One region of the Delftia sp. 11MD genome, then DNA from elsewhere that is predicted to be linked to it. Evidence: riboswitches for the same ligand, from Rfam matches in the RefSeq annotation. Region 1 holds a riboswitch; each other region holds the start of a gene.
The links. A riboswitch is a leader RNA that binds a small molecule or an ion and turns the genes downstream of it on or off. The one in region 1 is predicted to bind cobalamin.
Positions count from the first base shown of each region.

Region 2: another riboswitch for cobalamin. It lies ahead of ACRSCF_RS14635 (TonB-dependent receptor); the one in region 1 lies ahead of ACRSCF_RS04390 (TonB-dependent receptor).
Region 3: another riboswitch for cobalamin. It lies ahead of ACRSCF_RS14905 (TonB-dependent receptor domain-containing protein); the one in region 1 lies ahead of ACRSCF_RS04390 (TonB-dependent receptor).

Region 1 covers NZ_CP194333.1:960,300-962,556, reverse strand. The annotation lists gene ACRSCF_RS04390 (TonB-dependent receptor) at 1-1,169, opposite strand, end outside; cobalamin riboswitch at 1,299-1,582, opposite strand; gene ACRSCF_RS04385 (CHAD domain-containing protein) at 1,637-2,257, opposite strand, start outside.
Region 2 covers NZ_CP194333.1:3,225,372-3,227,628, forward strand. The annotation lists gene ACRSCF_RS14630 (2OG-Fe(II) oxygenase) at 1-599, shown strand, start outside; cobalamin riboswitch at 612-930, shown strand; gene ACRSCF_RS14635 (TonB-dependent receptor) at 1,052-2,257, shown strand, end outside.
Region 3 covers NZ_CP194333.1:3,285,793-3,288,049, reverse strand. The annotation lists gene ACRSCF_RS14905 (TonB-dependent receptor domain-containing protein) at 1-909, opposite strand, end outside; cobalamin riboswitch at 980-1,205, opposite strand; gene ACRSCF_RS14900 (hypothetical protein) at 1,302-1,691, shown strand; gene ACRSCF_RS14895 (helix-turn-helix transcriptional regulator) at 1,717-1,908, shown strand; gene ACRSCF_RS14890 (sulfite exporter TauE/SafE family protein) at 1,918-2,257, opposite strand, start outside.

The sequences.
Region 1 (2,257 bases):
CCGCCCGGCATGGCCACGCGCAGGCGGTCGGAGCGCAGCTTGCTGCGCTCCCAGTCGAAGCCCATCAGCAGGTCATTGGTCTGGCTCACACGCAGGCGCGGCTGAAAGCGCAGGCCCGTGGCGTCCAGCTGGCGGTGGTTGTAGTCGCGCGCCGTGCCGGGCACGGCGCTGTTGCCCGAGCGGATCACGGGCGATGCCCAGTTGAATTCATCGGTATCGACCAGGCTGTAGAGGTGGGTCGTCCAGCTCAGGCGCTGGCCGGGCAGTGCGCCTTCGTAGGTCAGGTCCAGCGAGCGGTTGCTGCGGTTGTCGCGGCTGTAGATGTTGGCGCCCGATCCGCGAAAGCCCGCGTTGTAGATGCCGTCCGTGCGCAGCTGCAGCTCCACGCGGTGCAGCTCGTGCAGCTGCCAGCCCAGGGCGCCACTGGCGCCGCGCCGCTTCCAGCCCGTGTTCTCCATGCGCGTGCCGCCATCGCCCGACTCGTAGTCGCCGCGCCCGCCTGCGCTCACGCCGAAGTACCAGTCGAAGCGGTCATTGGCGCCGGCCGTCTGCGCATCGGTGCGCCACAGGTCCCACGAGCCGGCCTGGACCTGGGCGCGCGTGCCGGGCGCCGTCGCTCCCGTCTTCATGATGATGTTGACCACCCCGCCCATGGCCTGGCTGCCGTAGATCACCGAGGACGGGCCGCGCACGATCTCGATGCGCTCCACATCCGAGGGGCTGAGCTTGGACAGGTTGGCCGTGCCCGCGCGCCGGCCGTTGACCAGCACCAGCACTTGGCTGCGGAAGTCGCGCCCCTGGCCGTCGGTGGAGGCGCCGCGCAGGTTCATCGAGGTCTGGGCCGCCGTCCATTCGCTGAGAAAGCCCACGGCGTTCTCGGCCAGCAGGTCGGTGACCGAGCGCGCGCTGGAGCGCTCTATGGCCTCGCGGTCGATGGTCTGCGTGGTGCCCGCGATGCGGCTGCGCGCCTCGGGCCGCGCCGTGGCGGTCACGAAGACGGCGTCCAGCGCATCGTCGGCGGATGCACCGGCTTTGCCGGCCGCCGGTTCCTGTGCGGCGCCGGCCGCCGCGGCGCAGCAGGCCAGCACGGCCGCAGCGGTGGCCGGGCGCAGGAAGGGAGGAAGGGGAAAGGGGCCGGAACAATCGGCGGCCAAAGAAGCGAAGCGCATGCGTTGAATCCAACTGCCCCAGTCACCCGTGGGGCCTATCGTCTGAACCACGCCGCACGGCGCGCACGCCGGAGCCGGCCACGCCAGCGCAGGCTGGGGCCGGACCGGACAGGCGCACTCCCGCGGCGTCCGAAAGCAATGCAGAAGGCCGGTATCCGGGCTTGCGGAACGCTGCGGCGCGCAGGGTGGGCGCGCTGCAGCAGGCATCCCCGCCTTCCCATGTCCGTCCAGACACAGTGGCTTGCGGCGCGCAACCGGTGGGTGGCGCGCCAGCGTGGGGAGTTGTATTCCGCTGACCGTTGCGGGGGCAGCGCAGGCATTGCGAGCGGCCACCTCGATGGCATCGCGCACCTGCTTCCCGTTGAACCCCTGGCCGGCAAGCGGCATGGGGCACCTTCAGCAACAGCGCACCGCCACGGCCCAGGGGCTGCGGCGGTGCGCCAGCGGCGGATTATCGCTGATGCTGTCTAGAGCCAGAAGCCCGGCACCCGGGCCAGCGCCCGCAGCGCGCGGCGGCTGCTGCGCGCGCTGGTGGCCAGGCGGGCCTGCAGGTAGCCGGCGGCAAACCAGGCGCGCGGATCCGTGCCGGCCTCGTCACGAAAAAGCGCGGCCGCCACGGCCATGTCGTTGTGCAGGCCCAGCGCGTCCTGGGCGGGCACCAGCGCCTCGGCAAAGCGCCGGCCCTTTTTGCCGGGCCACATTCCGGGCGCGAATTCCCGCGCGAAGTCCGCCAGGTAGCGCAGGCGCTTGAGCCGCTTGCGCACGCGGTGCTGCTGCGCCAGCGGCAGGCGGTCGAAGTGCCGGCCGTCGCGCAGCACCTGGCGGTGCAGGCGCGCCAGCCGCCGTGCCAGGTACTTGCGCGTGCCTGCGGCGGACAGGCTGACCAGGCCGGGCTGCCGCTTGCCTGCAGGCGCCTGCGCCAGCGCATGGATCTCGGCCAGCGTTTGCAGGAACTGCGGCTCGCGCACCGCAGCGGCCGCGTCCGCGTCGGCCTGCCCGGCATCCGGCACGGTCCATTCGCACAAGGGCGCATCGGCGTCCTGCAGCAGCGGCCGCACCACGTCGGCCAGGGTGCCGGCATCGCGCAG
Region 2 (2,257 bases), 2.3 Mb from region 1:
TGCTGCCACGGCTGCTGAATGCGGATGAAAGCCGCGCCCTGGCTAGCGAGGCGGCCATGCGCAATGGCCTGCCGCCCTCCCTCTACACATGGCGCCCGGTGCTGTACCGGCACCTGCTTGCCATTGCCAATCGCTGGCGTGCCCAAATGGACATGCAGCCTGCCCTGCCCGCCTCGTTCGAGGCCTTCGGGCAGCTGGGCCGCCAGCGCGGCCAGATGCATCCGCAGTCGCACCTGCTGCATGTGGCGCAGGCGGGCCATGCCCCGCTGCGCTCATACAGCGAAGGAGCGGCGGTGTTCCCGCTGCAGCTGGTGCTGCTGCTGTCCCGGCCGGGCAAGGATTTCGAGGGCGGCGAGTTCGTGATGACCGAGCAGCGACCGCGCATGCAATCGCGCCCCATGGTGCTGCCGCTGGGCCTGGGGGATGCGGCCATCATCGCCACGGGGCCGCGCCCGGTGCGCGGTGCGGCGGGCTTTTACCGTGTGCACCTGCGGCATGCAATCAGCCGCGTTCACCGTGGCGAGTGGCTGGGTCTGGAGCTGCTTTTGCACGACGTGCCCCAGGCGCCAAAGGCTCTGCAAACAGACCGCTGGCTATAATGCCGCGCCTGCAAAGGCATCCGTGCAACAGGTGTCCACATGCCAGCCATGGGGATGAAACGGGAACAAGGTGACTGCCAGCAAATGCTTTTTGCGCTGCCGGCACAGGCCTTGGCTGCCCCCGCAACGGTAAACAAGTCAAGGCGCTCCACGCCTGTCCCGCCAGTCTCCGCAACCCTGCGGAGGGGCGATGACAGGCTGTCACTGGTCCATGGCGTGGTCTGCAACATGCAGCTTTTCGCGGGTGGATTGGGAAGACGGGGCGCTGGGCGCAAGGCATGTCCTTGCGCCGCTTGTGAGCCCGGAGACCGGCCTGCTGCGTTTCGCGCCCGCTGAGCGGGCGCTTTCTTGACTGTCTGCGGGGTGCGGATGGCAATGTCCTGCACCCTATCCTTGCACGCTGGCTGGAGAGGCGGCAGTGCCTTGCTTTCGCATCAGGCGGTCGAAGACCGATGTTCGAAATGCATTCCTCCCTTTCCTGCGTTCCCAGCACCCGTGCTGCCGATTCCCTTTGCCTTCGGCTGAGCCCGCTGGCCCTGGCCTGCGCCTTCCTGTCCGTTCCTGTGCAGGCACAGACTGTCCTGCCCGAAGTGCAGGTCACCGGCCAGGCCGAACGCATCGGCCAGCAACTGGCCCAGCCTGCGCGCTCGGCCAGCCATACCGGCGTCTCCAACCAGGAAGTGCCTGCCAGCGTGGATGGTGTTTCTGCCGAGCAGATGCAGGAGCGCGGCGACTACGCCCTGGTGGACGCCGTCACGCGCACCGTGGGCCTGACCTCCAGCAGCACGCCGGGCAACGGCGGCCTGTCCTTCAGCAGCCGTGGCTTTGCGGGCGTGAACTCCGTGGGCGTGGCCGAAGACGGCATGGTGCTGGGCGTGGCCGCCGGCACCACGGCCTATCCCGGGGACAGCTGGGGCTACGAGCGCATCGACGTGCTGCGCGGCCCGGCCTCGCTGATGTATGGCAGCGGCACCATGGGCGCCACGGTCAACGCCATCCGCAAGCAGCCCAGCCGCACCAGCTCGGCCGAGGTGCTGCTGGGCGCGGGCACGGACGACACGCTGCGCGTGGGCCTGGGCGTGACCGGCGCCCTGGGCGCCTATGCCAGCTACCGCATCGACAGCTACACCGCGCGCAGCGCGGGCGAGCGCGACCTGGACCAGTCGCGCAACGGCAAGTTCATGAGCACGCTGCGCTTGGAGCCCACGAGCGACCTGCAGATCGACCTGATTGCCGACCGCAGCGTGCAAAAGCCCAGCCGCTACTGGGGCACGCCGGGCCTGGACGGCAAGGTGGTGGAGTCCCTGCGCGACCGCAACTACAACGCCGAAGACAGCGTGCTGCGCTATGCCGACGAGCGCCTGCGCGCCAAGGTGCAATGGAAGGCCAATGACTGGCTGACGGTGCGCAACGAGCTGTACCACGTGCAGTCGGACCGCCACTGGCGCAACATCGAGGCCTACGCGCTCAACCCCGCCACCTGGACCGTGGGCCGCTCCGACTACCTCGAAATCCTGCACGACCTGGAGCAGACCGGCAATCGCCTGGGCCTGAACGTGGACCGGGGATCGCACAAGATCGCCATGGGATGGGAGGCCGCACGCATCAACCTGCGGCTGTCCAACAACTCGCCCTATGGCGGCTCGTCCACGGTCTCG
Region 3 (2,257 bases), 2.3 Mb from region 1:
GGCCTGCCAGCGCAGGCTGCCGGTGGTGTTCTTGACCACGTCGTAGTCGTCGAAAGGCGGCGGGCTCTGGTCGTAGTGCGTGCGCAGGCGGCTGTGCAGCAGGCTGGCATCGATCTGGTGGATGCCCGTTTTGTAGCCCGCGTTCAGGCCCAGCGAGGTGTTGCTGTAGCCATCCTTGTCCGGGTTGGGCGAGAAGGTGTTGCCGGGGTAGACGTCAAAGCCGTCGCTGCGCTCGTCCGCCAGGTTCAGCCCGTAGGTGAAGCCGTTGGCACCGCCCTGGAATCCTGTGGCCAGCTTGCTGGTGCCCTGGTTGCCTATGCCGGCCTCGGCATAGGCGCGGGTCTGGCCGTCCGCCCGCTTGGTGAAGATCTGGATCACGCCGCCCATGGCGTCTGAGCCATAGATGGCGGCGGCCGGGCCGCGCAGCACTTCGATGCGCTCGATCTGCGCCAGCGGCAGGGTGGACCAGACCGCGCCGCCCTGCAGCTCCTGCGAGCTGTAGCGCACGCCGTCGATGAATACGGCAGTGTGCTGGTTGCTGGTGCCACGCAGGTAGACCGAAGTGACCTGGCCCGGCCCGCCGTTGCGGTTGATCTGCACGCCCGGCACCTGCACCAGCAGGTCGGCCACGCCCGTGGCGCCGCTGCGGGCAATGGTCTCGGCGTCGATCACGGTCATGTCGGCCGTGACGGTGCGCAGGGACTGCTCGCTGCGCGAGGCGGTGACGACCACGGTATCGAGCTGGGAGGCCTGTGCGCGCTGCGCCTGTTGTGCCTGTTGTACCTGTGCTTGGGCCTGGCAGGCCAGCAGTGAGGCCGCAGCCAGGGCAGACAACGTGCGCAGTACGGGGAACGCCGAGGGCGAGCGAAGAGCGGCGCCAGGGGCGCGCGCGAGGGCGAGGGTGTGCATGGATGCGAGCCAGTTGCGCGCCAGCGACCCCGCCGGCACGGAAACCACAAAGACCGGCTGCGCTGCATGCGCGGCCGGCCGCCTGTTGGCCGGTATCCAGACTGGTGACGCACTCGCCAAGGCCTTCCCGGGCTGTACGCCCAGTGGCACGGGTTTGGCGGGGGCCGGTGCCATGCACGCGGCGTTTCACTCACTGTTGCGGGGGCAGTACATGCGGGCGGCTTTATCTGGCCGCCCCATGTTTCCCGTTTAACCGCAGCCCCTGGGGCTGCTGGCACCAACGGCGGCGATTGTACGGCGGGGCGTTCAGTGCCGATGTAAAGCTTGCTTGACATGCCCGCGGGTGGCATCGCACAATGTCAAGCATCCTTTACACATTGCGAGAGACTTCCATGAATCAAACAACGGTCACCAACCGCCGCTACCAGAAGGAGCTGGGATTTGCGCTGCTGCTCCACATGGCGCTGTTGGTGGGGGCGCTTTTGCTCAGCGCCGACATGCAGGCCGGGGCCCCGCGCACGGCCGTGCTGCTCAGCCCCATGCTGGCGTTTGCGCTGGCCGTGCGGGCCATCGTGCGCCTGGTGCGGGATACCGACGAGTTCCTGCGCAAGTCCATGCTGGAGCAGCTGGCGATTGCAGCGGCGGGCACGGCGGGCCTCACCTTCACCTACGGATTCCTGGAAATGGCAGGGTTTCCCAAGCTCAGCATGTTCATGGTGTGGCCCTTGATGGGTGCGCTCTGGGTGGCTGCCTCGGTGGCCCACTGGCTGCGCAGCCGATGAGCCGCGCTGCAGAGGCGGCCCGGCGATGAAAAACACCATCCGTGAACTGCGCGCCGAGCGCGGCTGGAGCCAGGCTGCGCTGGCGGACCTGCTGGGCGTGTCGCGCCAGACCGTCAATGCGATCGAGACGGGTCGCTACGACCCCAGCCTGCCGCTGGCATTCGCCATTGCCCGGGTGTTCGAGACCCGGATCGAGGCGATCTTCCAGGAGGGTTGAGCGCAGCGCTCAGGCCACGATCATGACCAGCAGCACCAGGCCCAGCAGGGCCAGGTAGGCCTTGGCATGCAGGGCATCGGGAATGCGGCCGATCAGCGGGGCCGCCAGCCTGATGCCGGTCCACGATCCGGCCGTCAGCAGCGCAAAGGCCTGCAGGTCCACATAGCCCACATGCCAGGGGCCCAGCCCCGCGCCCCGCGATGCCAGCATGTAGGCAGCGGTGCCCGCCACGGCCATGGGCAGGGACAGCGGGCTGGCCATGGCCGTGGCCGCCGCCATGCTGGCGCCGCGCCGGCGCATCAGCGGCACGGTCATCACGCTGCCGCCCACGCCCAGGAAGGCCGCGATC